DNA from 2 places in the Peribacillus sp. GL_122 genome. Region 1 is predicted to be linked to the other one. Evidence: predicted binding sites of a transcription regulator. Region 1 holds the regulator's gene; the other holds the start of a gene.
What was found. Region 1 encodes NrdR, which represses ribonucleotide reductase genes. Its sites were predicted from a motif close to AACACNATATATNGTGTT; they were not measured.
Positions count from the first base shown of each region.

Region 1 (15,978 bases):
CCTAAGGACGATCGATTTTCCGACTATGGATTGGAGGGTATCTTAAAGGAAAAAGATGTCCATATATGGGATCACCAAGCCGGGAAAGAAAATATCGAAAAAGCAGAAAGAGCTAACATCGGAATCACATTCAGTGAGATGACACTAGCAGAATCAGCGACCGTCGTCTTGTTCAGCGATAAGGACCATGGCCGTTCCATCAGCTTCCTTCCTTCCTGTCATGTTTCCATCATTCCAAAAAGCACCATCGTTCCGCGAATGACACAGGCTGCAGCGGCCATCCGTTCAAAAGTTACCCGGGGCGAAGTCGTTCCTTCCTGCATCAACTTCATAACAGGGCCGAGCAATTCTGCTGATATCGAAATGGACCTTGTCGTCGGCGTCCATGGTCCCATCAAAGCAGTCTATATAATCGTCGAAGATAAGTAGAAATAAGGAAAAGAAAATGGAGATGACCTGATTAGGCCTCTCCATTTTTAACTTTCTATATTACTCGTAAATGATCCGATCAACCGCTTCACGATCGAGACGTTTGATCACTTCGACAATGAGCTTAACTGCATTCTCATAATCATCCCGGTGGAGCATTGCTGCGTGTGAATGAATGTAGCGTGTGGCAATCGTGATTGCCAGTGCGGGAACACCATTTGCAGTTAAATGGATGGAGCCGGCATCCGTCCCGCCGCCTGGAATCGATTCATATTGATAAGGAATATTCATTTCATCAGCCGTGTCGGTGACGAAATCGCGTAATCCCTTATGTGCCACCATCGATGAATCATAGATGACGATTTGCGGGCCTTCCCCCATCTTACTCATCGCTTCTTTTTCGGAAACCCCCGGTGTATCACCAGCAATGCCAACATCGACGGCAAAACCGATATCCGGCTGAATTTTGAATGTGGATGTTTTGGAGCCACGCAGGCCGACCTCTTCTTGCACAGCGCCAATTCCATAAACTACATTAGGATGGTCGCTGTCTTTCAGCTGTTTAAGCACATCAATGGCGATTGCACAGCCAATTCGATTGTCCCAGGCTTTGGCAAGCAGCATCTTTTCATTATTCATGACCGTGAATTCAAAATATGGCACAACCATATCCCCTGGCTTGACGCCCCATTCCTTAACCTCTTCTTTGCTGGATACACCGATATCAATAAACATATCCTTAATATCAACCGGCTTCTTCCGCGCCTCCGCTGACAGGATGTGCGGCGGCTTGGAACCGATAATGCCAGTTAGATCACCTTTACTTGTAACGATCGTCACGCGCTGGGCCAGCATTACTTGTGACCACCAACCCCCTACTGGCTGAAAACGCAAAAATCCTTTATCATCAATTTGGGTGATCATGAAACCGACCTCGTCCATATGCCCGGTAACGATGATTTTCGGTCCGTTTTCATCACCTGTTTTCTTGGCAATCAAACTTCCCAGGCCATCTGTCGATATTTCATCCGCAAATGGTGTTATGTATTCGGTCATCACTTTTCTTACTTCACTTTCATTTCCTGCGATGCCTTTAGCATCCGTTAAGTCAGCAAGCATCCTTAACGTTTCATCCAATTGAGCCATACTTATACCTCCCTATAACTTACATTACAAGAATAATTATACAGATAATCGATTGCATAAACAATCAGTAGCCTTGCTTTTGCCTTTCGTAATTCACTTCATTTTTGCTTACATATGCTTTTTCCACATCCACTGCTGAAAATCCAAGCAACTCCCCTAAATGTAAATACGCAGCAAAAACCTTTTGGAAAGATGCCTCTGTCAACTGTGTGCGAAATTCACTGATGTAGCCGTAAATAGCAGTAAATTGAACCGTCAGATCCTCCTGATTCACCTTGAAGGCGGAAGGAACTTCCGGTACAAATCCCCGTTCGATTCCAAGTGACAAAATGAAATGAATGCCATCCACGTATTCAGCCAATATCGTTTCTTTATCAGAGGGGCCTTTAAGACTCCAGAATTTAAAACATCTTGTTTCATTGGCAAGCTCTCCAAGCTCCACTAAAAGAGCAAGTATCTTCCGTTCCACTAAATCTTCAGCACCCAAATCATGCTTTGATTGTATATGCTCGTCCAAAGCTGCCTGCATTTCCATTAATTTACCTATATTCATTTTCATCACTTCTTTCTATCGTCTTCCCCTAAATTATATCAAATAAATGAAACTTATTAAAAACCCATACGTAAATGAAGGGAATCACTCTGTTTAAGGAGGTAGAACCATGGTATTGATCATGCGGTTCATTCTTTTGACTCTCATTATTTTCTTAATATATACAGTCATCAAATACCTATTTAATCCGAAAAGAAAATTAGAACTTGCACATGAACAGAAAAAGTTCTTTCTGCTCGACGATACAGCCAATATACGAAAGAATTTTTTATTGACGTACAACGGGGTGATGTTTGAAGGGGAAAAGTATTTAGGGACGACGGAACGCTCCTTCGAGGTCATCTCCATCTTCATATGGCCTAAAAAAATGGCCGGCCTGAAAGGCTTGAAGCGAAATGACTTCTTAAAAATCGAGGCAGCCATTAAAAAACATTATCCGGATGCCGTTATTGATTGGAAGAGCCCGGTAAAGGAGTTTTTACAAAAATGAAAAAAATTAAACGTAATGAAGAGCCTTGAGAAAAATGGACTCAAGGCTCTATATTAATCATCTGAACGAAAAAATTCCTTCCAAGGGACGACCGTCTGCTTCTCTCTCAATAAATATATCAATAAGGTTAAGGATAATAAAATGATGACGATCATCGTTGGACTGAAATCTGCAATATAGTGGCCAAAAACCGTGTATACGAATGCTACAGGGAGATTGGTCATGAAGGATAGATAAAAATAATTTTTCAGCCCTTTATTGGATTCCAATAAGCAAAGCGACAGTAAGTAAAAGTGTATGAATGGTATTAGCCTCAGTACTGCAATTTGCCGGCTATTTAGCTTTCGATTTCCAAACAGCTTATTCTTTAGCCGCAGCAGCCTATCCTTTGTTTTCGGAAATTTGCCTATCACGAAATAAAAGGCCATACTGGACAACGTCAAACCGATTACCGAATAGATGGTTCCAAAGGCTGCCCCGAATAATACTCCGCCAGACATGCAAACCACAATGACGGGAATGAATAAAAATTGCCTTAATAAATGAAAAGTGATAAAAATCAACGGTGCAAACACGCTTCCAGATTGAACGTAGCTCATCACAAGTGTCAGTTTATCATTCATGCTCTCCCTCCAGCTACTCTTTGCTGCTTCTACAAGCATATACATCATACGGGCTACATATTACAATTGAATGAATATCTTGATCAATAAGGCTATCTGAAGAATCATCAATAGGGGCAGGCCCCACTTAAAAGCGGCATGCTTCGTCTTATGGCGGAATTGTTTCATCCCCAAAAAGGACCCAGTCCCCCCGCCTATGACCGCCCAAAACCAAAGTGTCCTTTCGCTGATCCGGAACTCCCCATTACGCGCTTTCCTTTTGTCGATTCCCATTAAGGCAAATCCGATGATGTTCGTGATGATCATATAAGCAGCAATGAACCATACTCCTTGCATTTTCATTCCCTCCTTTAAATATGTAAAAAGCCACCCTCTTGAAAAGAGAGTGGCTGTATCAGTCAGACTTATTTGTCTAATTGTTGTTTAGCAGCAGTTGCTAATTGAGCAAAAGCTTGTTCGTCAGCAACAGCAAGATCAGCAAGCATTTTGCGGTTCACTTCGATACCAGCAAGCTTTAGACCATGCATTAAACGGCTGTAAGAAAGACCGTTGATGCGTGCTGCAGCGTTGATACGAGTGATCCAAAGTTTGCGGAAATCACGTTTCTTTTGACGACGGTCACGGAAAGCATAGTTCCCTGACTTCATTACTTGTTGGTTAGCTACTTTGAAAAGAATATGTTTCGCGCCATAGTAACCTTTAGCTAATTTTATTACCTTTTTACGACGTTTGCGAGTAACAGTACCGCCTTTTACACGTGGCATGTTATTTCCCTCCTATTTAACTCGATAAATCGAACTTATTTAATGTTGTCTAGCATATGACGAATACGTTTGAAGTCACCTTTGCTTACAAGGCTAGCTTTGCGAAGCTTACGCTTTTGCTTAGTAGATTTGTTAGCAAATAAATGGCTTGTGTAAGCGTTAGAACGCTTAAGTTTGCCGGATCCAGTCTTTTTGAAACGTTTAGCAGATCCGCGGTGAGTTTTCATTTTAGGCATAAGGTATTCCTCCTCATTACAAATTACTTTACAATTACTTTTCGTTTTTCGGTGCTAAGATAATGAACATGCTGCGCCCGTCCATTTTTGGGTGTTGCTCGATTGTAGCCACTTCTTTACATGCTTCAGAAAAACGAACGAGTACACGTTGACCAATTTCCTTATGCGTAATGGCACGTCCTTTGAATCGGATAGAAGCTTTTACTTTATCGCCTTTTTCAAGGAATTTAATACCGTTGCGAAGCTTCGTATTGAAATCATGTTCTTCAATCGTCGGGCTCAAACGAACCTCTTTCAGACTGATGACTTTTTGATTTTTACGTGCTTCCTTGTCTTTCTTTTGCTGCTCGAAGCGGTGTTTTCCGTAGTCCATGATCCGGGCTACCGGAGGCTTTGCATTTGCAGCAACTAAAACTAGATCAAGATTTACACGAGCGGCAATTTCCAATGCTTCGAATTTCGTTTTAATTCCAAGTTGTTCTCCGTTTTGGTCAATAAGACGAACTTCACGGGCTCGGATGCCCTCGTTTACCATCGCGTCTTTACTAATAGTTAGCCACCTCCAAAGATATTGGCGAATACGAATATTTGAATAAATTCGGTCACGCTCACAACTCGCTTACAGGATATAATCATAATAAAAAAGTGTGGATGCATGCTGCACCCACACTGATAGACTCATTCAGAAAGATCCAAATAATCAAATCATGACCTGTTAACTGCATTGTTTGCGTCAACCAGGTGAGAAGCGGGTGCTTCTTCTTTTCATCAAACACGTATTCAATTCACTTTAGAAATATATCATAAACACTGATGACTTGTCAAATGCTAAATTTTATTCGTTTTTCACAACAAAATTAATATTATCAGACATTCAGTTATTTGACAATACGTTTTTTAAAGTAATTTGGACAAAAAATATTCATCATGATACTTTCCATCAAAAAACAGTGATTCCCGCTTTATTCCTTCCTTTTCAAAACCCATCTTTCGATATAAGGAAAGCGCAGTGGCGTTGTTTGCGATGACGGACAATTCCAGGCGCCGTATTTCGTTTGTCCGTGCATGCTCCTCCATTTTCTGAAATAGCTTCGTACCGATACCTTTTCCTCTGTCCTGTTCATTGATGCCGATGACGATTTTGGCTGAATGCCTCGTTCGGCCCATTTGATTGCCCAATAAGATTAAATAACCTTTCAACTCATGGCCGCTAGCAGCAACGAGGAAAACGGAAAGGGGATTTTTTTCGATTTGCTCCATTTGCTTTTCCATTTGTTTCCCCGTCGCTTTTCTTTCCCCAGGGTTGAACAGCATATACCCGGAATCTTCAACATGATTGAACAGAGCAGCTAGGTTACACGCGTCTTTCCTTGAAGCCTTTCTAATCTCCATTTATCCCCACTCCCCCTTTGGTTACAGTCCATACTGATCGAAGCGATCAAATGCTAAGAGTTTTCTTTCGCCTTTTTCTTTTTCTCAATGGTGTCCCAGGAAAATAGGACTATCCAAAAAAGCAGGACCGGGACAATGGCATATTGTCGATAATCATCCAATAACAATAAGATGATGATGACAAGAAATGTCGGTCCGAATAGATAAGAAAATTTCTTTTTCATGCTGACCCTCCTTTTCATTGCTGTACATATTTTCACATGATGTTTTCATTTTATCATGCCTTAATTTTATCATGCCTTAATTAAGAAGAGGGACACAACTATATGTGCCCCTCTTTTTGCTTTTAACGGCTTACTTCCGCCTTAATCGCTGAAACGAAATCTTCAAAAGCGATCGTTTCGGATTTTTGTTCACCATATTTACGTACATTCACGCTGCCTTCTTTGACTTCATTGTCTCCAACAACCAGCATGTACGGGATTTTTTGCATTTGCGCTTCACGGATTTTGTAACCGATTTTCTCGTCACGTGTATCCAGGTCGACACGAATGCCTTGCGCTTTAAGTTTTTCCTGTACTTCTTTCGCATAATCCAAGTGCACTTCAGGTGAGACCGGAATCACTTGCGCTTGGATAGGTGCAAGCCAAGTCGGGAATGCCCCCTTGTATTCTTCGATCAAGTAAGCGACAAAACGTTCCATTGTGGAAACGACGCCGCGGTGGATAACGACCGGACGGTGCTGTTTGCCGTCCTCACCGACGTAATTAAGATCAAAACGTTCAGGAAGCAAGAAATCAAGCTGAACAGTGGAAAGCGTTTCATCTTTCCCTAAGGCAGTACGCACCTGAACATCAAGCTTAGGACCGTAGAATGCCGCTTCACCTTCCGCTTCAAAGTAATCCAGGCCAAGTTCATCCATGGCGCCTTTTAACATGCTTTGTGCTTTTTCCCACATGTCATCATCATCGAAGTATTTTTCTGTATCCTGAGGATCGCGATAAGACAGTCGGAATGAATAATCCTTGATATCGAAATCTTTATATACTTCCAGAACCAGGTTCACAACGCGCTTGAACTCTTCTTTGATTTGGTCGGGTCGGACGAAAATGTGCGCATCATTCAATGTCATTCCACGTACACGCTGGAGGCCTGAAAGGGCACCTGACATTTCATAGCGGTGCATCAAGCCTAGCTCGGCAATCCGAATTGGCAGTTCGCGGTAGCTGTGGATACTGTTTTTATAGACCATCATGTGATGCGGACAGTTCATCGGACGCAGGACAAGCTGTTCGTTTTCCATTTCCATGACAGGGAACATGCCGTCCTGGTAATGATCCCAGTGTCCAGATGTTTTATAAAGGTCCACGCTTCCCATTACAGGTGTGTAGACATGGTCATAACCCAATCGTTCTTCCTTGTCCACGATATATCTTTCGATTGTCCGACGGATGGTCGCGCCTTTTGGCAACCACATCGGCAACCCTTGCCCCACTTTCTGTGAGCTCATGAACAAGTTCAATTCCTTACCGATTTTACGATGGTCACGTTCCTTGGCTTCTTCAAGGAAACGGAGGTGTTCGGCCAAATCTTCTTTTTTATAGAAAGCCGTACCGTAAATGCGTTGAAGCATTTTGTTTTTGCTATCGCCTCTCCAGTACGCTCCAGCGATGCTCAATAGCTTGAACTCTTTGATTTTCCCCGTTGATGGAACATGAATTCCACGACAAAGGTCAAAGAATTCACCCTGCTCATAAAGCGTTACCTGCTGATCGGCAGGAATCGCATCGATCAACTCCAATTTATACTCGTCGCCGATTTCTTTAAAACGGGAAATCGCTTCATCACGACTCACTTCGATGCGGGAAATTTCCAAGTTTTCGTTGACGATTTTCTTCATTTCTTTTTCAATCAATGGAAGGTCTTCGGGAGTCAATGATTCCTCCAGATCCATATCATAGTAAAAGCCGCCCTCGATGACCGGACCTACGCCGAATTTAGCGTTTTTGTACAAACGTTTGATCGCTTGTGCCATCAAGTGTGCTGTACTGTGACGCAATACTTCAAGAGCATCCGCTGCGTCCTGTGTGACGATTTCGATTGTACCATCTTGTTCAATCGGACGTTTCAAATCATATAATTCACCATTGAATTTTCCGGCAATGGATTTTTTCCTTAAACCAGGACTGATGGATGCAGCGATGTCTTCAGTTGTTGTGCCTTTAGCAAACTCCTTAACCGCTCCGTCAGGAAAAGATATTTTCAGTAATTCTGACATTCAGTTTCACTCCTTCTTATTGTTCGAACAAATTACAGGTTTTTGATTCCATTACAACACAAAAAAGCCCGCCCCTGTATAAAACAGGGACGAGCTTAGTAATAAATATCATTAACCCGCGGTTCCACCCTCGTTCCAGCTTGCTTTTCACGGCAAAATGGCACTTGTAACTTGGTAACGGCAGCTTCCCGTCAGCTCATATTCGCAGAATGCCTGCTTTCCGAGCCGAAGTTTAAAGGTGGTAAGTGTTCCATGCGAATAGGAAGCTTACAGCCTGTTGGCTCCCCTCTCTGATAATCGGCGACTAGAATACCCTTGTCCTCATCATAACTTTTAGTTTTTTAATAGTATGTAGGAAATTATAATTTGTTATACGGTGAAAATCAAGGTTAATTTTCTTTTTTCCACGAAAGATCATTCAAATGCATCGAAAATGACGAAAGTGGCAAGATGGTCGCCCGTTCTTCGAAAATCCTTGAAATGGTCTGGATCAGCCCTTCTTCCTTGTCATCGGTATAGATGCACAAGTTTTCGGGTGCAATCGATAAAAGCGGGGCAAGTATCACCGTATCGAGAAAAAGTGAACTTTTGACAAGAAGCCTCCTGTCGATCATACTATTGATTTTTGGCCGGTCGAGTTTGCTGAATTTCTGATCATAGAAATGAAAACCATCCCGGTTGACCAGGTGCAGCTTTCTTAATTTCGACTCCTGCCCATGAAGGCAATCACGGAGAGTGGCAATGAAATTTTGATAGTCCTGTTCCAGCTTGTATTCATCAATAGCCTTAACGACATACTTTTCCAAAGTGTGCTGAAATGATTTTAAACGGAAGGTCGTAAAAGAATCGAATGAAAAAGATACCTTCCCAGCCAAGATGCTTTGAAGTCCTTCCTCAATCAATCGTTTCTCCTTACTGAATGCTCCATCTTGATTCCTGGCTCTTTCCACCTCGATGATCGATGATGCAATTTCAATGATGGCTTCAATTTCTTCCCGTTCCCTATAAAAAAATTTACCGACTATTATTTGCTCCAGAACAGGAAGCGTCTTTTCTTCCAATAAAAAAGAATGAAATGCATCACGAAGCAGAATTAGCCATTTATCACCTGAAGACTTCGTCATATCCACATGCATGCCTTGTTGCGGAAGAAATCGAATGTATGCTTGAAATTCTGCCCCCAGTGGATGGACAGAAACAAAATTCAGTAATTTCATTGCCTCTGAATCGTTTTGAAACGAAATTTGCACTACGACATCCCCCCTTCCCCCTTGCTTCTTTGTTCATGTATATGGGGATGGGGACGTGTTTAGAAGTAGGATGGGCCTTGTAAAAGAAAAAAGTGACCTCCATTAAGAGACCACTTTCCTTCATCTTCTCCGATTCAAGCCATCTAGCTTGACCGGCTCCGCTAAATATTGAATTCTTTCCATTATCCTGGCCGCCTTCACTTCTTCCTTCTCACCACGCTGTGAAAAGGTTAGGTGGTTTTCCAGGCCATTCAGGTCAAAATTCGAAGTGAAAAACGTCGGCAGGTTTTCCAGCATCCTAAATTGCAAAATCGGACCAAAAACCTCATCGCGTCCCCAGCTCGTCATGGACTCCGCTCCAATATCATCCAGCATGAGGACAGGTGCCGTTTTCACCATCTCAATTTTTTCATTGACCGTATTATCACCTATCGACCCCTTAAGTTCCCGCAAGTAGTCAGGGACATAGACAATAAGGGAGGAAATTTGCCTTTCTGCAAGTTCATTGGCAATCGCACCTAATAAGTACGTTTTCCCAACACCGAATTTCCCATATATATATAAGCCTTTTTGCATTTTACCTGGCTCATATTCCATAATGAACGACATCGCCTTACTTAAAACACCCAAGCGTTTGTTTTCATTATCCGTTTGAGTAAAGTCCTCAATGGTCGCCCTTAAAATATCCTTCGGTACATACAGGCTGCGGATCAATTTTTCCCGTTTCCGCTTTTCATCCTCTGCCAATTTCCGCGGGCAGATTTCATAATTCAGGTTCAGGGCCTTCCCTTGAACCACCAATTTGGGATAATACCCTTGCATCATATTGATGCAGCCATTCAAGCTTGGACATTTATCACATTTATTGCTTTGTGAAGTGAACTCATAAAGCTTCCCCAAGTTTTTATCAATCATTTCCTTCGTGACCGTCGAACTGTTGGCATTCAAAAATAACCGCACTTGTTCGTCTTCAAAAATCTCCTGTTTCAGCTTTTCATAACGCTGTTGAAATTGGTTTGTATTGGCCAATTTATTAAGGGATCTATTAATCTTTTCCATCGTTCATTTCACCTCCTGCTTTCCACTGCTTCCATTTCTCCTGTAGCTCGCGTTTCTGGGCATTCAATTCAGGCTGATCTGCATTCTGCTCCAGCTGTGCTTCTTCTTTTTTCTCAAGCCACTCCGGAACCACTTCTTCCCGTATCGCCTTTTTCCGGCTGCCCTTCGCAGCATTCCTGCTTCCTTGAGCCCAGTCCTGATATTTCCTATGTTCATTTTTAGCTAGTTCCATCGCCTCGACGACCGTAGAGACCTTCAGCCGTGCCCAATGGCCTGCCAGCTTTTCCACATAGCCCTTCGTGAACTTCATATCCGTTTTGAGCATGACGTATTCAATCAAGACATTGACGACACCCGGATTCAGCTTTTGATTGATCATCACGCCCTCAACCACTTTTAAATCACCGCTTGATGGCTCTGCACCGCCAGACAATTGCATCAGTCGCTCCCTTGGGGAAATCGTCTCCAAATGACGGATTAACTCTTGTTCCTGTGTTTTCGGTTCTTCTTTTTGTGTCCGTTCACGAATCGGCTGCACCCGATTGACTAGGGAAGGCATATCTGCCTGCCGTTCGATCTGGTACCAGTCCCTTGCCGCCTTTCTGAGCACTTCCTCATCGATCTCATCATCCAATGAAACGGCATCCATTACTAGTTTTTGCATTTCCAGCGGATCAATGCCATATAAAAAAGCAAGTTTGGCAATCGTACTTTTTATTTTCGGAGTAAAGGCCTTTTTCGGTACGATTGAGGATTTCATCCCGGCAAATAAAAGGTCAAAATCAAATAAGTCATCAAATCCCGATGGCTCGACGCCCTCCGTCCGATCGATGAATTGCTGTTCAGGCATCGGTTTCCATTCGTTCTTCGCTTCATCCGTTACATATAAAGAGTCCAAATGATCTGATGAGAATACTTCCGCAAAAGATTTAGTCACACCTTCATATTGATCGGTTAAGATATGATCATCACAAAAGAATCTTTTTAACCGGTTGAATTGCGCTTTGCCGATTTTTTTGTACAAGTAAATATTCAGCATTCCATCCGTGAAAAACTGCTGCGGGGAAAGCGGCGGGTTTAACTCATAGATGAATTCCTTCGTTTCATTTTTCGATTTCTTATATACATTCAACAGACCAATTCCTTCAAGTAAAAGGCGTGCTTCGTAAATATCACCTAACTTAAGGCCGATGGTATTCATTAATTGATAATGTGAGGAGGATTCCGACCATAGCCTGTTTTCCTCCAGCTCACTCCATAACGTCATATATAGGCTAATGCAGATAGGTCCAATAAGAGGTTGATATAGTCGGGTAAGTATTTTCCGATCATAATCATGAAGCAGCCCCGCAGATGAGACCAAATATGAATCCGCTGGGAGCAATTCTTGCCAATGCTTTGACATCTCCATTCAAACCTTTCAAAAGATGTAGTGAAAAAAGAGCCAAAGTGAATCTTCAGCTCTACTTTCTTTCCTTATTTATTAAATCTTTCAATTCATCGATAAAGACATTGATATCTTTAAATTGCCGATAGACGGATGCGAACCTTACATAGGCAACCTCATCGACTTCCGCCAGCTTGTCCATTACCATTTCGCCGACATTGTCGCTTTTCACTTCCGATATGCCCTGGTTGCGCAGTTCTTTTTCTACATAACTGGTAATTTGCTCTAGTTCCTTCAAGGGAACCGGGCGTTTTTCGCAAGCCCTGATTAAGCCACGCAGGATTTTATCACGACTGAACTCTTCCCGTGTCCCGCCCTTTTTCACTACAATAAGCGGTGTTTCCTCCACCTTTTCAAATGTCGTGAATCGAAAACCACATGCCTCACATTCACGGCGTCGTCGAATCGATTTACTTTCATCGACTGGCCTGGAATCGAGCACTCTTGTTCCGTTATATTGACATGATGGGCATTTCATCATTATCAGCTCCGTATTTTATGTAGGACTCCCCTATCTAAATGTTCCCCAAGGATTTACTTCTCTATCTTAATCTTATATTAAAAGGAACGGCCAGTACAAGTAAAAAGTGTAACTTCCAGCAGCAGGCACATTGGTTCTGCCCTTGGAGCACCTTTATCAAGGTCTTTGTGCTACAAGGCAATCCTTAGCTATAAAGTGAGCAGGCTGCCGATTCATTGCATTAAAAAAGAGATGCACCCATGGCATCTCTGTGTATACGTGTTTTTTATAGGGCACTTATATTAGCTTTTTTCATTTGTACAGGACCTAATCCACGTGGTAATTCTATGTTTTCACGTGTTTGCGCATTCAAAGCTTCTGCAATATAATCTGCCGCAATATTCGGATCCAAGTTACCGCATGTATAGACATCGATGCTCGCATAGCCGTGTTCTGGAAAACTGTGAATCGTTAAGTGTGATTCAGAAATGATGACAACCCCGCTGACTCCTTGTGGAGCAAATTTGTGAAAGGCAACTTCCCGTACCTCTGCACCTGATTTCAAAGCAGCATCAACAAAAATCTTTTCAATTAAATCGATATTGTTCAGTTTTTCAAAGTCACAACCCCAAAGTTCAGAAATGACATGTCTACCCATTGTTTCCATAGTGTAAGCTGTTTCCATATTAAGCTTCCCCCTTACCATGATTTAAAAATAAGTTCTGATAACTACCACGGGGGAAAGTTAGTCCAAAGAGGTCCTAACCCTTTAAGTAGCCATCATGCAAACCGCTTTTGAAGAAGTTCACGATTCATAGTATATATGGTTTGATTTTTTTTTGCAACTCCAAATTGAAATTTTGGAAAGATAAACTTTATATGTAATAGGGATATAGCGAAGGTTCCAATGTGGGGGGAATTCTGTTTTCCGGGTTTATTCAGCGCCTTAAAGCAGCCAGGAATTAATGGATCACTGCATTAAAAATAGCCCGCTAAAAAAATTTTAGCAGGCTCAGACTGTTGACAAACCCGATAATAATTGAGTTTGTCTACTGTTTTTTAGGTTTTTTATATTTGGCCGTTGATTGGAACGTAGGGCACTCGCTTTCCGAGGGCGGTCCGGGAGCCTCCTCGGCGCCATTGCGCCTGTGGGGTCTCCCTTGGACGCGCTTTTCCCGCAGGAGTCTCGTACCTTCCGTTCCAATCAACTTTGTTTTAACAGTAAGATAGAACACCTTTTACCTACAGTCTATTTAAGGAAGAAACCAAGGAGATTAAGGACAGTTCAACTGATACTGAGAGTAGCTACTATTTGAAGGATGAACGAACAAAACAAGTTTGCCTATTCGTTTCATGCGGCATCTAACCGCAATGGATTTGTGTTGGGGACGACCCGGAAATACGCATGATATTCATATCTTAGAACCTCTGGTTAAACAAGTGATTGAGAAAGTTGGAAAACCAAGAGCAGTTGCCGCAGATGCAAAAGAAAAGCATGATATGCGTTGGGTCAACATTCTCTATAACTGCTTCAAATCCAATAAAAATCAAAAAGGTTTCGGAATGTGACCATTTTGAAACCTTTTTGACTACAAACTGAGCCCGCTAAAAAATTTTAGCAGGCTCGATTTTTTTTCATTATTTTACTGATAGTTCGACTTCGGAAGTTTTTTTCAACTCGGATCCCACCAATTTCACAAGATCCACTACCCGGTTGGAGTAACCCCACTCATTATCATACCATGCAAGGACTTTCACTTTCCTGTCCCCAATCATCATCGTCGTCAAACCATCGATGATTGCAGAGTGAGGATTCGTTTTGAAATCACTTGAAACTAAAGGTTCCATCGTGAATTCCATAATTCCTTTGAGTTCATTCTCTGAAGCATCGATGAAGGCTTGGTTCACTTCATCAATCGTGACATCACGGTTTAAATCCACAACAAGATCAACTAGAGATACGTTAGGTGTCGGTACGCGGATCGCCATTCCATGAAGCTTGCCTTTTAATTGCGGCAACACTAGTGAGATGGCTTTTGCAGCTCCTGTAGTCGTAGGAATCATGCTTTCCGCAGCGGCACGGGCACGTCTTAAGTCTTTGTGCGGGTTATCAATATTATTTTGATCATTTGTATAAGAATGGATCGTTGTCATTAAACCGTTGTTTATGCCGAATTTTTCATCAAGCACTTTTGCAACCGGTCCAAGACAGTTGGTTGTACAAGATGCATTGGATATGACGAAATGCTTGTCAATTTCCAGCACTTCCTGATTTACACCCATTACAATGGTAACGTCTTCATTTTTACCCGGCGCTGATAAAATAACTCTTTTTGCTCCTGCATCTAAATGAAGAGCCGCTTTAGAACGATCATTGAATTTGCCCGTAGCTTCAATTACAATATCTATGTTCATCTCTTTCCAAGGCAATAGCTTTGGATCGCGGTTATTTATTAGTTTTACTCGGCGGCCATTCACTACTAGTGAATCATCTTCCGCTATAATGATACCGTCGAATTTTCCATGTATCGTATCATATTTTAGTAAGTGTGCTAAAGTTTCAGCTGGATAGCTTGCATTAATGGCAACAATGTCCAAACTCTCATCTAATATGGCCTTTCGGAAAACCATTCTTCCAATTCTCCCAAACCCGTTAATCGCTATTCTTGAATTCATTGTTCGGACCCTCCAGAAAATATTAATGTTATACTTATTACCCTTCACATGTAATTAGTATAACATAATTCGAAGGAATTGTGCTAATAAAAATGCGGATTGTACTTATTTTTTCAACACAAAAAGAAGAAACCGGGTGGTTTCTTCTTTTTATCATAATTATATGACATGCCATTCGCTAAGTATGGACTTCACTTGCCTCTTCGTTTCATTAATGTCCCCATTATTGTCGATGACGGCATCCGCTAAAGCCTTTTTATCGGCCAAGGGCATTTGCGAATTGATCCTGGCAAGTGCCTCCGTCTCCGAAAGACCATTCCTGTTCATTAATCGTTGCAATTGAACTTGCTCATCCACATAGATCAAAAGCGTCTTTTCCACCATGAATGTCAGCTTACTTTCGAATAGGAGCGGAATATCCATGAACACCGTTTCTTCCCCTGATGATAGTGCCTCTTCCGTTTTGAGGCGCATCCAATTCCTGACGGCAGGATGCACGATGCCATTCAATAGCAATCTCTTTTCCTGATCATTAAATATGATCGACCCGAGCTTTACGCGATCTATATTCCCATCCGGCAATAAGATATCTTCACCAAATGCCTTCACAACTTGATGATAGGCCTCTTCCCCTGGCTCAACGACAGCACGGGAAGCCAGATCTGCATCGACAATCGTGAATCCGAGTTCCTGTAAATAAAGGCTGACGGTGCTTTTCCCACTGGCGATGCCTCCGGTGATTCCAATGATTTGTCCCATAAGCTCCCCCTTTTAACCATGTATCATAACTTGAATAAACCGATGATAATCAATAGTACACCTGGAAGAAAGGTCAAATGCTGGACAACTTTATTATTTGAAAGCAATTTCCCGCTTTGAATTCCGCTCCAAATGAAAATTGAACTCATAACAGCGATGCACCCTGCGAGGATAATCGGCGAAATGCCGATCATAGCCGCTCCAACTCCGGCCCCGAACGCATCCAGCGAAAGTGCAAACCCCAGAACAAGCGCTTCAACACCCGTAATCGTACCTGATTTATCAAAATCGGCATTCAATGGTTTTTGTAAAATATTAATGACTACCCCAAGTGATTTAATTTCAAAATTAAAGATGATTTTTTCATGATATCTATCTTCTTTCAAATCTTTTTCAGGCTTAAAATACTGGTATAC
Region 1 covers NZ_CM174415.1:4,185,297-4,201,274, forward strand. Annotated here, with positions in the region: gene AC3ISB_RS20225 (LutC/YkgG family protein) at 1-429, shown strand, start outside; gene AC3ISB_RS20230 (M42 family metallopeptidase) at 490-1,575, opposite strand; gene AC3ISB_RS20235 (dUTP diphosphatase) at 1,640-2,128, opposite strand; gene AC3ISB_RS20240 (sigma-w pathway protein ysdB) at 2,238-2,618, shown strand; gene AC3ISB_RS20245 (TVP38/TMEM64 family protein) at 2,672-3,241, opposite strand; gene AC3ISB_RS20250 (DUF1294 domain-containing protein) at 3,302-3,577, opposite strand; gene rplT (50S ribosomal protein L20) at 3,646-4,005, opposite strand; gene rpmI (50S ribosomal protein L35) at 4,041-4,241, opposite strand; gene infC (translation initiation factor IF-3) at 4,276-4,776, opposite strand; ribosomal protein L20 leader region at 4,875-5,011, opposite strand; gene AC3ISB_RS20270 (GNAT family N-acetyltransferase) at 5,139-5,633, opposite strand; gene AC3ISB_RS20275 (hypothetical protein) at 5,687-5,857, opposite strand; gene thrS (threonine--tRNA ligase) at 5,980-7,911, opposite strand; gene ytxC (sporulation protein YtxC) at 8,301-9,161, opposite strand; gene dnaI (primosomal protein DnaI) at 9,282-10,220, opposite strand; gene AC3ISB_RS20295 (replication initiation and membrane attachment family protein) at 10,207-11,625, opposite strand; gene nrdR (transcriptional regulator NrdR) at 11,684-12,145, opposite strand; gene speD (adenosylmethionine decarboxylase) at 12,414-12,794, opposite strand; partial or broken gene AC3ISB_RS20310 (IS5/IS1182 family transposase) at 13,380-13,621, shown strand; gene AC3ISB_RS20315 (glyceraldehyde-3-phosphate dehydrogenase) at 13,766-14,803, opposite strand; gene coaE (dephospho-CoA kinase) at 14,963-15,562, opposite strand; gene ytaF (sporulation membrane protein YtaF) at 15,586-15,978, opposite strand, start outside.

Region 2 (15,978 bases), 350 kb from region 1:
AGCTCTTCTGAATCGGCTTCTGGATGACGGTCCAAGTATTCCTGTACAATGTCAGCCTTCACTTCAATGAATTTACCCAGACGGCCGCTGCGGAAATACGTAAAGGAGAAATATGGTTCAAGACCTGTTGATACCCCAACCATCGTTCCTGTACTTCCTGTAGGAGCCACTGTCAATAAATGAGAGTTACGGATGCCATGTGCAGCAACACTTTCCCTGATATCTTCCGGCATTTTTTCCATAAATCCGGTTTGTGTGAAACGTGTTCTAAGCTCATTGGTTTCTTTGTCCGTTGACCCAATAAGGAACGGGAAACTGCCTTTTTCTTTTGCGAGTTCCACGGAAGCCCTGTAAGCTGTAGTCGCAATCGTTTCAAACACCTTGTCAACCAGGATATTTCCTTCTTCAGAGCCATATTCCGTTTCACAGTAGATCAACAGATCATGCAGACCCATTACACCAAGTCCAACCCGTCGCTCGCCCAGTGCCTGTTTTTTGTTTTCATCCAAGAAATAAGGAGTTGCGTCAATGACATTGTCCTGCATACGCACACCGACTTCGACGGTCTGCTTAAGTTTCTCGAAATTGACCGTTTTGCTATCTTTATCAGCCATTTCAGCCAGATTGACTGCCGCAAGGTTACAAACTGAATATGGGGCCAATGGCTGTTCGCCACAAGGGTTCGTGGCTACGACCTGCTGACCGTATGCTTTGGCATTCGTCATTTCATTAGCATTATCGATAAAGAAAATACCTGGTTCAGCAGAATATGTGGCACAAATGTTTATTAAGTTCCAAAGCTCTTTAGCTCGGATTTTACGGTAAACACGGACTTTGTGACCCATTTTCTCCCATTCACGAACATCACCGACATTATGCCATTCTTCATTGTAAATGGCCATTTCCTCGGTATTATAGCTCTCTACATCAGGAAAACGCAATTCGTATTCCGCATCTTGTTCCGCTGCTTCCATAAATTCCTTAGTCAGGCAAATAGAGATATTGGCTCCAGTCAGAAAATCCGAATTATGGACACTATACGTTCCACCTGTACGGATCTTTTCTTCTGCATCCCTAATGATTTTCTCGCTAAATCCACCTTGGCCAGGAATCTCCTTATAATTGATGATCCCTTGATACATAGCCGTTTCCTGTTCCGTGTGCGGCGTGAATTTCAATTTATCAGTCGCATATTTCTTGATGGCTTCATCTTTAGTGTTTTCCACTAGGTAACGCAGAATCCTTGGATTTTGCATTTTGGAAATGATGAACTCCGCAATATCAGGATGCCAATCAGCAAGCATGATCATTTGCGCGCCGCGTCTGCTACCGCCCTGTTCAACAAGATGCGTCAGTTTCGCAATATCGTCAAGCCATGAAACTGATCCCGAGGATTTTCCATTCACCCCTTTTGCCAGAGTGTTTCTTGGACGCAGTGTCGATCCGTTCGTACCCACTCCTCCGCCGCGGCTCATGATTTCCATCACTTGTTTCCTATGTTCTGAGATCCCTTCACGTGAATCCGGGACGAATGGCATTACATAGCAGTTGAAATAAGTAACGTCCGTATTGGAACCTGCACCGTACAATACTCGTCCTGCCGGGACAAAATTAAGGTTCTTTAATTCTTCATAGAATTTATTGAACCATTCCGTTCTTTTTTCTTCCGTGGTTTCCACTGATGCCAAGCCCGTTGCATTACGTTTCGCAATTTGTTCATAGTATATTTCAAGCGGCTTTTCAATTATATCCAACGGACGGTTTACAATTCCCGTCTCCACTTCTTCCGGATTATCCAATACGCCACGGAATTCTTCATCCACCAATACCTTGGCTTTTTTGGTTTCCCAATCAATTTCAACGATGTAACCGAGACCCCTTGCCGGGAATTTCGGATCTTCCTTAATCGTCAACACTACGAAATCGCCTGCCGAGAGTGTGATTTTTTCAGTATCCTTAAAAGAATAGCGGTCAAGCATGACTAGACGGGACACTCCCTTATGCGCCATTTTCATATCAGCAGTTACAGGGTGAACCTGGGGAAATAAAGAAATATCCTTATTCAACCTTTCTAGATCAACCTTTAAAGCTTCTTTTATTACAACCGACATAATTCCCTCTCCTTTATATGTTTCAAGATCCGTTCTTGCTGCCGCAAAAATCCTTATGTAGCCTTACATGTCCGTTTCGCTTAACAAGTACCCTAAATTTATCATAGCGAAACTCAAAAATCAACATATAGTGTCGTATTAAATATTTCAACTACTATATATTGTGTTTGTTTTGAATAACTTTTAATTTTGTCAAACGATAAATCAATTAATATAGTTAGTAAAAGGGAGGAAAATGTCGATTTACAATAATTTTTCATCAGATTTCAATTAATTTGGACCTTGCTTTTTCCCCATCCCTTTTAGGGCTTATCCCTGCAAGGGATAGCTTATTTGGTCAAAAAAATCTGAAAAAACTTTTTTATTTAATCACTCTAATTATCCCACTTCGTCTATCTCATGAAATTCCATTCATCGCTTTCATATTTGCTTTCTGCAATGGCCTTCACTTCCAGCAATTGCTTTTCAGTTAGGACGTATGGCTCTAACTCGATCGAAAGTCCTTCCGCAAAACCTTTTTCAAAAGCTTCTTTCGCTTCAGGTATGGTAATCTTTCTTCCGGCAATGTCATTTATGGCCACAGCTTTATTTTTTAAATTTTTTTGCATTCTCTCTTTAACCCTGTCATTTGAGAATTTAAATACGCTAAAGAGCTTATCATCATCAAGTTCAAGCAAAATGGAACCGTGCTGAAGGATGACGCCTTTTTGCCTGGTTTGAGCGCTGCCAGCGACCTTCCTGCCCTCGACGACCAGTTCATACCAGCTTGGAGCATCAAAGCAGACGGAAGACCTGGGCGTTTTTAAAGCCGCTTTTTCCTGATCGGTTCTAGGCACGGCAAAATAAGCATCCAATCCCAGATTCCTGAACCCCATTAATATTCCTTCAGAAATGACACGATATGCTTCAGTAACGGTAGTTGGCATTCCCGGATAGGATTCTGGAACGATTACGCTATAAGTCAATTCATGCTCGTGCAGTACCGCTCGTCCTCCTGTCGGCCTGCGAACAAAACCAAGGCCCTGCCTTTTGACCTCTTCCAAATCAATTTCCGCTTCAGCCTTTTGAAAATAACCAATCGACAATGTCGCTGGATCCCAGCCGTAAAAGCGTATGATTGGCGGAATTTCAGCTTTGCTTTGCCAGTTTAACAGTGCTTCGTCCAACGCCATATTAAAAGCCGGTGAACAATACCCCGAATCTATAAAACCCCATTTTTCTTTAGTCATCCTTACCCCTCGTTTCAATAGACTGTTTTTCATTCCCCCACAAAAAACTCACATGTAGTAGTTTAACAGACTTTAACACTCTAAAAAAGAAAGTGCTATCAAGTCTATGAAGAATTTGATGAAAATTCTTTTTGATTATTGGGTAAAGCAATTATATAATAAAGATTGTCTGTATTCGTTAAGGTAGAAGGGAGTTTTTATGTTTGGAAATATTATATACACTGCTCATCATCTTGGGAGTGGTTATTGCGTATTCACTTTTTAATTGGTACCGCCAGCGTAAAATCGTTAAAACATTAACACAGGACGAATTTATCGCTAACTACAGAAAAGTGCAGCTAATCGATGTGCGGGAACCGAATGATTTCGATAATGGTCATATCTTAGGCGCAAGAAACATCCCTATGACTCAAATGAAAACCCGCTTGGTCGAAATTAGACCGGACAAGCCTGTATATTTGTACGCTCAAAGCGAAATCATCAGCGGAAGAGCTGCAGCCATGCTATACAAAAAGGGCTACAGGGAACTTTTTCACCTAAAGGGCGGTTTCAAGATGTGGACCGGGAAAATCAAAGCAAAGAAATAAGACCCCATCACCGCATGGGCTCTTTTAAATTAAAAAGCATTCTTGTGCATCATGCGGGCTCTAGGAAAATGAAAGTTAACTGTTGAACTTTAATGAATTCTTACATAAACATGAAAAATCCCCGCCGGCAGGCAGGGATTTTTTTCGTGTAAGCTATCAGTCTATGCTTGATAACGCAGAACAGGTTTTCTTGCAGCAAGAGTTTCATCAAGCCGCTTTATAACGGTTGTATGCGGAGCTTCCTGAACGATTTCCGGGGTTTCTTCCGCTTCCTTGGCAATCTGGATCATCGCATCGATGAACGCATCCAGCGTTTCTTTTGACTCGGTTTCAGTCGGTTCTATCATCATTCCTTCTTCCACGTTCAACGGGAAGTAAATGGTTGGAGGATGATACCCGAAATCCAGCAATCTCTTGGCTATATCGAGAGTCCTTACCCCTAATTTCTTTTGACGGCGTCCGCTTAATACGAATTCATGCTTACAATGACGATTATATGGTAAGTCAAAAAATGGTTCTAACCTACGCATCATATAATTGGCATTGATGACCGCATTCTCCGTGACGGCTTTAAGGCCATCAGGACCCATTGACCGAATGTACGTATATGCCCTCACGTTTATCCCGAAATTACCATAATAAGGTTTTACCCTGCCAATGGATTGCGGACGATCATAATCAAGAACGAATTGCTCACCTTGTTTGACCACAAGCGGTTTAGGCAAGTAAGGAATCAAGTCCGACTTCACCCCTACAGGACCAGAACCCGGGCCGCCGCCGCCATGCGGGCCTGTGAATGTTTTATGGAGATTTAAGTGAACCACATCAAAGCCCATATCACCCGGGCGTGCTTTTGATAGGACTGCATTCAGATTGGCTCCATCATAATAAAGCTTCCCGCCTGCGTCATGGACAAGTTGTGCCATTTCCAAAATGTTTTCTTCAAATAATCCCAATGTATTGGGGTTCGTCAGCATCAAGGCCGCCGTATCCGGTCCGACAACACGCTTTAAATCCTCAAGGTCGACTAACCCATTTTCATCCGACTTCACTGTAATCGTTTCAAGTCCGGCAACAGTTGCAGAAGCAGGATTCGTACCGTGTGCAGAATCAGGTACAATCACTTTAGTCCGTTCTGTATCGCCATTCGCTTCGTGAAAAGCGCGAATCATCATCAATCCAGTCCATTCACCGTGAGCACCCGCTGCAGGCTGTAGTGTCACTTGGTCCATCCCGGTGATTTCCGTTAAGTGTTCCTGCAAATCAAATAATAGTCCCAATGCTCCCTGAACAGTAGCCGGATCCTGATATGGATGGATATGGGCAAAACCGTTGAAGCGTGCCACATTTTCATTTATTTTCGGATTATATTTCATCGTGCATGAACCCAGCGGATAAAAACCCGAATCCACCCCATGATTCCGTTTGGAAAGTGCTGTATAATGACGCATGATATCCAGTTCGGACACCTCAGGAAGCTCTGCCTCTTCTTCACGGATGTAGTCGGCAGGAAGAATTTCTTCGAGCGGAATAGTTGCAACATCCATTTCTGGCAGACTGTATCCGATTCGACCGGAAGTACTGATTTCAAAAATGAGTGATTGATCTTGATTATTCATGTTGATCCCCCAATTCCTGCGCAAGTGCATCAATTTCTTCTTTTGTTCTAAGTTCAGTTACCGCGACCAGCATATGGTCTTTCAGCTCAGGATAAACCGTCCCTAAATCGAAGCCGCCGATCATCCCTTTTTCAAAAAGGTTTTTATTGATTTCTGAAAACGAAGCAGGCAGTTTAATGACAAATTCATTAAACGAAGGACCGTCGAATATCACTTCCACCCCTTTTGCCATAATTGCTTTTTTCGCATAATGCGCTTTTTGAATATTTTGCACGGCCATTTCTTTGACACCCTTTTTCCCAAGCGCGGTCATTGCAACAGAAGCTGCCAAGGCATTCAAAGCTTGATTGGAACAAATGTTGGATGTGGCTTTGTCACGGCGAATGTGCTGTTCACGAGCTTGAAGGGTCAATACAAACCCCCTTTTTCCATTTTCATCCACTGTTTGACCGACGAGTCGGCCCGGAACTTTCCGAACAAGTTTATTAGTAACGGCAAAATATCCACAATGAGGTCCCCCAAATGCCGCTGGAATGCCGAATGGCTGGGCATCCCCCGTTACGATATCTGCACCGAGTGCACCAGGGGATGTCAAAGCTCCCAATGCAAGCGGGTTACTGGAAACGATAAACATGGACTTGACTCCATGAATGATTTCCTCCATTTCTTTCAATGGCTCGATGCGGCCAAAAAAGTTCGGATATTGCACGATCACTCCTGCAATGTCATCATTCGCCAATTCCCTTAAAGCAGCTAAGTCCGTCACACCGTCTTTATAAGGAATTTCGACCACTTCCACCCGTTGCCCTTTCGCATATGTCTTCACAACTTCTCTTGATTCAGGATGAACGGTTCCTGAAATGAGAATCTTCTTGCGTCGTGTCTGGCCTGAAGCAAGCATGGCTGCTTCAGCTAGCGCCGTCCCGCCGTCATACATGGAGGAGTTAGCAACATCCATGCCCGTCAATTCACATATCATCGTTTGATATTCAAAGATCGCCTGAAGCTCGCCCTGTGAAATTTCAGGCTGATAGGGTGTATAAGCCGTATAAAACTCAGAACGGGATAAAACATGATCGACGATGACCGGTGCGTAATGGTCATAGACACCCGCACCAAGGAAGGAAGCATAGGTTTTAAGGTCCGCATTCTTGGCAGCAAGCCTTGATAATTCTTTCATTAATGCAGGTTCCGATTTAGCAGGCTTGATATCGTATTCTCCTTGAAAACGAACGCTTTCAGGGATATCATTGAAAAGTTCTTGAACGGTAGATACCCCTATCGCTTCCAGCATTTCTTGTTTATCTTGCTCTGTCATGGGTAAATAACGATGTTTCATCTAATGACCATTCCTCTCTATTTACGTGGTTTTTTATAAAAAGGTGTTTGTATGATAACGGCTTTCAAACGTTTGGAACGGATTTCCACTTCGACTTCCGCATCCAGCACCGAAAATTCCTTATCGATAAGTACCAATCCCACGTTTTTCTTCAACGTTGGTGATTGGGTACCGGTCGTGACCTCGCCAATGGCTTTATCACCGCTGTAGACCTTATACCCATGACGTGGAATGCCACGGTCAATCATTTCAATTCCCACAAGCTTGCGGGGAGCTCCTTTCTCCTTTTGCTCAGCAAGAACGGCTTTCCCGAAAAAATCCACTTCCTTATCCACTTTTACTGCAAAACCAATACCAGCTTCCATCGGGGTGATGTCCGCTGAAAGCTCCTGTCCATACAGCGGCAGTTTCGCTTCAAAACGCAGGGTATCACGAGCACCTAAACCAATCGGCTGAACCCCCTCTTCCTTTCCGGCTTCCATAATCGCCTTCCAAAGGGCAGGACCATTTTCACTGTCGCTATATATCTCAAACCCATCTTCACCAGTGTATCCAGTACGGGATACCAACGTGGAGATACCGTTGATCAGGACATTTTCCTTGAACTTGAAAAATCCAATTTCACTTAAGTCAGTATTTCCCGATAGTTTTTGTAATATCTTTTCTGCAGATGGTCCTTGAAGTGCCAGCTGTGTATAGTCACTCGATACATTCGTAATTTGGACATCTTCCGTTAAATTAGCTTGCAGCCAATTGAAATCTTTTTCTGTATTCGCTGCATTGACCACGAGCAGATAGTCGTCCTCAGCCCTTTTATACACGATAAGATCATCAACCGTTCCTCCGTTTTCATAACACATGGCGGTATATTGGGCACCGCCCTGTTGCAGCTTTGATATATCATTAGTCAGCATCTTCTGTAAAAAGGAAAGGCTCCCAGGACCCTTAACATCGACTTCCCCCATATGGGAAACATCGAATAACCCCGCTTTTGTACGTACGGCTTCATGTTCGTCCTTTATACCCGAAAATTGGACAGGAAGTTCCCAGCCGCCAAAATCAATCGTTTTACCTCCGTATTCACGATAAACCTCAAATAGTGGTGTTCTTTTTAAATTGGTCAAAAAATGACCCCCTTCAGATTTTTTTAAATTAATTGGCTTCATTATCAAAAGCTTCTTGTCATTACGCATCAGGTATATCCTGATTCATGATGTGAAAAAAGCACAAAAAAGGACAGAGAAAGCCCGTTTGAGCTTTTTCTCTGTCCTGAAACCTGAAAGTTTACCTATGTAATAGGTTTTCCCCTTTGGTGGCCGTCCCAAAACGGGCGGCGCTCTCCAGAGTTGCGTCCAATAAGAGTTCTTTTGCCTGAGAGATTCACTGCTAAGTTTGCTCCTTCGGCGCTACATCCGTAGTCTCTCCCCTTATCTTCACCCGCATATGAATGGTCTACCAATGAAAGGAAGCGAAATAGCCCCAAGCATCGGTAAAACCTTTGAGCATCATGGAATGCATTCTCTGCCAATTCTCCTAAAACTTCAGAAACCGTTTGAGTGATCTCCTTCAGTAATCTTGGATAAATTAGGAGCCTATAGCTCATACTAAGAAAACGCGAACTGCAAAATCGATGTACAAAGATTCTTTGTAGCGTTTGGAAATTGGAATTTTCTAAATATACTTATATCCTACCCTAAGAAACTTATCTCTGCAATATCTTTTGAAAAGAAATATTTTTCTTACTTCACATACGAAATGTTCGGGTTTTGACCTTTTATTAAGGAAATTATGATTTAAGAGGGAGTTATTTCTATGAAAATCAATATATCCTTCAATTCTGAATGGAATGACGAGTTTCTGCAAAAAATGGAAAATGACGGTCCATGGGGAAATTGGGAGCTTTATAAGTTGGCGGTTCAAATGGAGGAAAATCTTATCATCCCTGATTTTGAAGGTTTACAGGCGCCCAAGCACCTTCCGCAGTTAACCCCGCTTCCCCATCAATTGGAAGCAGCCAAGCAAGTGGTGGAAAAGATGAATGGAAAGGCCATTTTAGCTGATGAGGTGGGGCTCGGAAAAACAATTGAAGCAGGCTTGATCCTAAAAGAGTATATGATTAGGGGCCTTGTAAAAAAAGTATTGATCCTTGTTCCAGCCTCCCTTGTCACACAATGGGCTTTTGAATTGAATACCAAGTTTCATATACCGGCAGTCGTTCAGAGAAAAAGTTATGTTTGGGACTCCTGTGATGTGGTCATTTCATCCATTGATACAGCGAAACGCGCTCCACATCGAGATATCATTTTTACTCAGGAATATGACTTCATCATTATTGATGAAGCTCATAAACTTAAAAACAATAAGACGAAGAACTATGAATTCGTCCAAAATCTGAAAAAGAAATTTTGTTTACTCCTGACAGCCACTCCGATTCAAAATAAAGTCGAGGAGATTTTTCACCTCGTTTCGTTATTGAAACCGGGCCACTTGGGAAATGCCTCACTCTTTTCGGAAAAGTATAAAGGGAAAGGCCGGAACATCATTGAAGATGAACACCTAAAGGAACTGGTCAATACTGTCATGATTCGAAACCGGCGGGCCGATACTGGCATTGAATGGACAAAACGGCATGTGGAAACCATCACCATTGAATTTTCTCCAACGGAACAGGCATTGTACGATGCTGTTTCCAAATTCAAGCCTATTTCGGATGGATCAAAAGGAAGCGCCTTTTCGGCTCTCACTCTCCAAAGGGAAGCATGCAGCAGCAGAGAGGCGGTCTTTTATACATTAAAGAATATGAAAGAAAAATATGATCAGCCTTCCCCTGACTTTTTGGCAAAGCTTGATGATTTATTTTCTAAAGTGAATGAAACAGTTCAGAACTCCAAGGCTGAAAAAGCACTGGAACTGATCAAGAAAATTGATGACAAAGTGATTATCTTTACCGAATACCGGGCGACTCAGCTATATCTCCAATGGTACCTACAGCAGAATGGAATTTCTTCGGTTCCCTTCCGAGGCGGTTTTAAGCGCGGAAAGAAAGACTGGATGCGGGAATTATTCCAAAAGAATATACAGGTATTAATAGCAACAGAAGCTGGCGGGGAAGGGATAAACCTTCAGTTTTGCCATCACTTGATTAATTTTGACCTGCCATGGAACCCCATGAGGCTCGAACAGAGAATTGGACGGATTCACCGCCTTGGTCAGGAAGAAGATGTGATGATTTATAACTTTGCCACGAAAAATACAGTAGAAGAACATATTCTGAAGTTACTATACGAAAAAATAAATTTATTTGAAAAAGTAATTGGAGAATTGGATGATATTCTAACCAAACTGGATATTAACAACATTGAAGAATATTTAATTGATGTGGTCGGCGAGTCCAAAACAGAGGGCGAAATGAAGATCAAGATGGATAATTTTTCATCGTTAATCCAATTCGCTCAATCAATGAAGGAAGGTGAGGTTCATGCAGCAACGGGAAATTCATGATTTTTTAATAACTTTTTTTAAGGCCAACGATTGTGAAATACTGGATAATGCACCAACCCACCTTACAGTCCAATTGACGATTGAAATGGATAAAGAATTAATGAACAGACCCTTTTACTGGCATTATCTAGAAAAAACAGGTGGCGTTCCGAACCCAGCACAGATGACTTTCATTACCGATCCAGAACAAGCTCCATCCGATTTAAAGGGAGAAATGATTCATTTTGGCTCCCCACGCCTTCATCAGATTATTCAATCAACCAAAAAGCTGGCAGGGTATACTAGACTTTTTGAGGATACTCCTCCATCAAAAGGCGGCGGAAATAATCCTTTGTTTCCTTGGCTGACTCTGAATGTGAAAATATCCTATCAATGCGACCGTAAAAAAGATACTTTCATGTCGATAGGACTGAATCTAATCTCAGGTGAGATCATGGAAAAGTTTCACCATCGGGTTTTACCGATAAAGGTTACCCCAAAAATACCGGATTACTCCTTTACGCTTTCACCTTTGATCATGCCCAAGAGTGGATTGGCAAGACTGGATACATACATCAGGACCAGTTTCGAGGATGATGACCATTCTTGGGCGGAAGAAGCAATGCTGCGCTGGCAGAATGATTTGAATTTATTGGAGCATTTTTACAAAGATATGGACGAAAAAAGTGAGAGTTATTATACCGAGAAAGAAGCACTAAAAGCTCAATATGAACCCAACATCAGAATATCCATCATCAACGGAGGATTATTTTACCTTTCAGATAGGGCGTTGGGATAATTAAAGAACGAAAAGAAACAGATGTCCTAAGTTCGGGACATCTGTTTCACTTTTTGATATTTTTCCTTACGAACATCGACAAAGCAAAAGGGACAATGCCAAACCAATGGGACATACCATGATTTTTATCCTCTTTTCTGTGACGGCGCTTTTCTTTTCGTTCTTTTTTCGTCAGATTAAAATACTCGACAAGCTGCTGCGTCAGATATTTAATATAAGCGTTTGTAGACATATAAAATCATCACCCTATGCAAAGTATGCCCGTTTTACACTCCTTTTATTCCTTCGCTTGTTCCCTGAACACGTGAACCTGTCGCGTTCCGTTTTAAAAGAGTGTTGATTATGCGCATTAGCCAGCTTGCTTTTCCAACCATTCTTTCACTTTCCCCGCTTCTTTATCGTATTGAATGATGACCCTGCCCTCGCGATCATTTTTAGTCGTGGAAGAAAACTCGATATATACGTAAGGACCTTCTTGTTTCATCAAGGAATACCGCACCACACCATTGGGATATGAAATTTCCCCCTGGATGATTTTTGGGATTTCTTCGCCCCACTCTGCCGTCACATCCATGATGGCTAGATGGACAAGATGGTCGGCCACAAGCGACTCTTCCACTTCTTTATAAAACTTTTTATCAATGATAAACTGGTCTATCATTAGTATCGTGAACATGATGAAAACACTCGCTACAATCATGACCATCGGGAAAACGACTCCTTTTTGATTATTCATCGACTTTCGTAACATTCCTTATGAAAGGGTGAAATCTTCGACTGAAAGTAGTTCCTGCTTTATCCGTTATATTTATAACAATGACACCGCCATCCTTTTCAACCCGGAATTCCGAAATGTTCTGCAAGATGACCTCATGCCCCATTCCATTCACTCGTCTTCGGACCTTATCTTCATATTGTTCAAACGATGATAATTGCTCACCTGAAAGCAAAAATAATTTATTTCCCATTACATCCTGAACTTTGGAACTCCGGACCTCCTGCTTCATTTGCATGGTAAAGACCTCCCACTCTTTAGGATGCAATTTATCAACGGACCCCATTTGGGTGTGAATGATAGAAAAAAGCTGTAGAACAAAAAGGGACGTAGTCATTAAAATCATTAAAGAAAAAAGCATTTCGATCATCGTAAAGCCATCATTTTTTCGCAGCATCACAAATGGATTCCAGATTACCCGATTCATCTTCATAACGTACACACCCTTCAATCATCCCCGGGAAATCCCCATGGTCCTTCCAAACCAATTCATAGGATTTTTTTTTGTAAATGATTTCCTGACCAACTGCTTGTATCTCCCCATCCATGAACGCCGTCAATCTTTCATATAATAAATGGTGGGCTTCTGTCCTTACGGCAATATCTTTCCGATCCATCAATAACTCTTCAAGAATGGGTAAAATGGCAAGGACCAGGAATATACAAACGGCAAATGCGGCTATCAGCTCAAGGTAGACGTAACCTTTACAATTTCTCAATCCTGAACCTCCCTTTACCGATATTGAGGATCAGCTTGTACTTTCCCTTTGAGGTGTCAATCATAATCGTTCCGGCTTTTGAAGCATTTCCATACTGATTAAAATGAAAGCTGAACCCCAAAGTGCCACTTAAAAACTGTATATCCTCTGGAATGATTCTTTCTAAAACGATCCCCTCCTTATAAGACGAAACGGTATAAACCTTTTTGGTATTATCAATATGGAGGTAAATCAAGCTCTCATGACTGATGGCATACTGTTGTGCATAGAAAAGATCTTCATGGAATTGAGAAAGGAATAGCCTATTTTCCATTCCTTTGGTGAAGCTAGGATATAGATTAGGACCGACGGAAATCAGGAGTACAAAAATAACGAGAACAATGAGGGTTTCAGATAGTGTATACCCCCCATTGGAATGCCGTATATTCACTTCTCTCCTACTCAACGACCGTTATCTTTCCTTTACTATCCAAACTAATATCATCCCCATTAGGACAAGATGTCTGTTTGAGATAGCCTTGACTTTCCAACTCACCAATACTTCCGGGCAGTTTAGCATTGTCGATCTCATAAGCCTGTACCTGCGCTTGGGCCATCTTCACGAATGCTTCACATCCTTTAGACTGAATCGTAGATTGGTTCTTCGTGATATTGGGGATCGTTATAATCAATAGGATGGATATTACCAATAAAACAATAAGCATTTCAATTAATGTAAAACCACGTTCATTCATCACTTTCTTCAACATATCATCATGCTCCTGAAACCATCTGAATACCAGATGACCTTCGAGCATTTTCACCTCCGGAATACAAAAATGAAATCCTATATACCTTCGAGCAGTGAGAACATCGGCAGCAAAACTGCCAAATAAATGGATACAATCAAAAGACCTATAAGTGAGAACATAAGAGGCTGAATGATTTTCAAGATTGCATTCATTCTCTCTTCAATTTTCTCCAGTAAAAAACGACTGTAATGAAGCAGCTCCGCATCAAGTCTGCCGTATTTTTGACCATTTGCAGCGACCACCGGTAAATTCCCATCAAAATATGGGAGCTCCCGAAAAATCATTTCAAGTGATCTGCCCTCGATCAAATCATCCTTAATGATATTGCATAGTTTTTGGTAAAAAGGCTGCTGTTGATTTATCGAGAATAATTTGATGCTATCGTTTATCGATAGCCCTCCGGAAAGTAAGCCACTGAATTGGCTAGCAAAAAAATAAGTTTCGTATAATTTGATGAAGGTCCCGAATATCGGAATTCTCATCAAAATCCTTCGCTGCCTTAATGGGCACAATCCGTTAAACCAAAATCGTTTGAGTATATACAAGAATAGGAGCAATCCGAGTAAAAAGAAGGGGAGTGCTGGAAGAATGAATGTGGAGGCTGCCATTAATTTTAAGAGTGTGTGCTGATCGACATCCATCGTGAAATAGATTGTCTGGAATTTGGGTAGGAGAACACTCTGAAGAATATAAAAAACAATGCTTACAAAAAAGACTAAGAATACGGGATACACCATTAACTTTTTTACTTTATCCATATCCTCGGTTCTTTTCTTCCAATATCGCCCTCCTTCTTTCAACGCCCGTTCCAGGTCGCCATATTGTTCTCCATAAAATATATAACTTACAAGCTGCGGATGAAAACCAAGATGGGTCAGCACCATGTGCAACGGGTAACCGTTCCTTAAATCGGCTTTAGCCTGAGTGAAGTCTTCCGCTTTCTTCTTTGATTCCTGAAACTCAAGAAAATGTAAAGCGTCCGCCAAAGGATAACCATGATTCAATAATTCACCTAGCTTCGAAATAAAGACCGCCTGCTCTTTTACCTTCCATTTACTTTTTGGTTTCATCGTATACCAGCCGTTCATATTCCCCGGAATCCACATAGCCCATCGCAACCGCTTTTCCGATTTCATCCTTCAATTGGCGGTAGCTGACCGTTGCCTTTCCTTTTTCATCTCCCATTATCCGGAGAACCTCAGCCAGGCTTTTTCCATATAGCAATTCATATACACTTGCCCTTTTATTCCTGGCAGTCATTTTGCAAGCTAAATCACAGTCCCCTTTACATGGAAGACATCGCAATTCAACCAGCCGCTGTGCTGTCACGCCAATCAAACTCTGTTCAACCTCAAGCAGGCTGACACCAAATTCCAGTAACCTGGAGATGGCGCCCTGGGCGTCCCTGGTATGCATGGTTGTAAGTATCAAATGACCGGTCAATGCGGCACGCACTGCGATTTTGGCGGTTTCTGCATCTCTGACTTCCCCAACCATGATCACGTCAGGGTCATGCCTCAGAACAGCTTTTAGACCGACAGAATACGTAACGCCCGCCTTTTCATTGATTTGGACTTGCAATACCTTTTCGGATACATTTTCAATGGGATCTTCAAGTGTAATAATATTTCGATTGATCATCTCATGGGCATGGTGAAGCAGGGAATATAGTGTCGTGGTTTTTCCACTGCCAGTCGGGCCGGTAAATATGAGCATGCCATGGGAATGCTTCAGGAGAGCAATCAATTTTTGAACGGTGCTTGGAAATAAGGATAACTGTTCTAGAGGAAGGATATTCTGTTGGGGTATTAAGCGGATGACCAAACTTTCGAGATGGGCAGTGGGTAAAGTGGAAAGGCGGAGTCCGACCACCTGGTTGGCCAAATTGATGGTGATGGCACCACTCTGGGGCCTCCTTTTCTCCCCTATATCCATCGAGGCAAGGAACTTCAAATGAGCGATCAGCCTCTCTGCTTCAAAGAATGATAATGTTTCCTTTGGAACAAGCTTATTGTCTATCCTGAATTGGATGAGAGGTCCCTCCTTGCGAAAAAAAATGTGGATATCCGATGCCGATTCCTGTACAGCACGGGTCAGTATTTTTTCTGCGGTCTTTTCAATCGATATCAATTCATTCATCACCTCCTATGATTCTTGTTGTATGGATTCGACAATCCACGACAAATTCCTGCTTCAGAAAAAAAAAATTCCCGAAAGAAATTTCGAGAATCATCTCACATGCTCATTTTCAAATCAAGCCTTTTGGAAACCAAATTTCTTAATGCGTCTACATTATGACCAATCACCAGTTTTTGCCCGTCTATGAGAATGGGCCTTCTTAATAACTTCGGTTCTTTTGTTAATAATTGGATTACATCAGATAGCATCATTTCGTCAATATTAACTTGTAAGTCTTTGTATGCTTCACTTCTTGTTGCTAAGACTTCATCAAGCCCTTCAGATGTCAATTCAAGAATTCTTTTTAACTCTGCTACAGTTGGAGTCTCTCTGAATAAATGTCGCTCATCG
Region 2 covers NZ_CM174415.1:3,837,723-3,853,700, forward strand. Annotated here, with positions in the region: gene AC3ISB_RS18535 (vitamin B12-dependent ribonucleotide reductase) at 1-2,111, opposite strand, end outside; gene AC3ISB_RS18540 (lipoate--protein ligase family protein) at 2,504-3,340, opposite strand; gene AC3ISB_RS18545 (rhodanese-like domain-containing protein) at 3,544-3,927, shown strand; gene gcvPB (aminomethyl-transferring glycine dehydrogenase subunit GcvPB) at 4,089-5,546, opposite strand; gene gcvPA (aminomethyl-transferring glycine dehydrogenase subunit GcvPA) at 5,539-6,885, opposite strand; gene gcvT (glycine cleavage system aminomethyltransferase GcvT) at 6,903-8,009, opposite strand; glycine riboswitch at 8,148-8,231, opposite strand; glycine riboswitch at 8,235-8,322, opposite strand; gene AC3ISB_RS18565 (DEAD/DEAH box helicase) at 8,698-10,386, shown strand; gene AC3ISB_RS18570 (YqhG family protein) at 10,364-11,164, shown strand; gene AC3ISB_RS18575 (YqzE family protein) at 11,211-11,396, opposite strand; gene comGG (competence type IV pilus minor pilin ComGG) at 11,514-11,900, opposite strand; gene comGF (competence type IV pilus minor pilin ComGF) at 11,893-12,372, opposite strand; gene AC3ISB_RS18590 (hypothetical protein) at 12,320-12,658, opposite strand; gene comGD (competence type IV pilus minor pilin ComGD) at 12,645-13,088, opposite strand; gene comGC (competence type IV pilus major pilin ComGC) at 13,096-13,407, opposite strand; gene comGB (competence type IV pilus assembly protein ComGB) at 13,485-14,519, opposite strand; gene comGA (competence type IV pilus ATPase ComGA) at 14,503-15,579, opposite strand; gene AC3ISB_RS18615 (Spx/MgsR family RNA polymerase-binding regulatory protein) at 15,684-15,978, opposite strand, start outside.
Region 2: the regulator NrdR is predicted to act here: its motif matches at 2,262-2,279, upstream of AC3ISB_RS18535 (vitamin B12-dependent ribonucleotide reductase).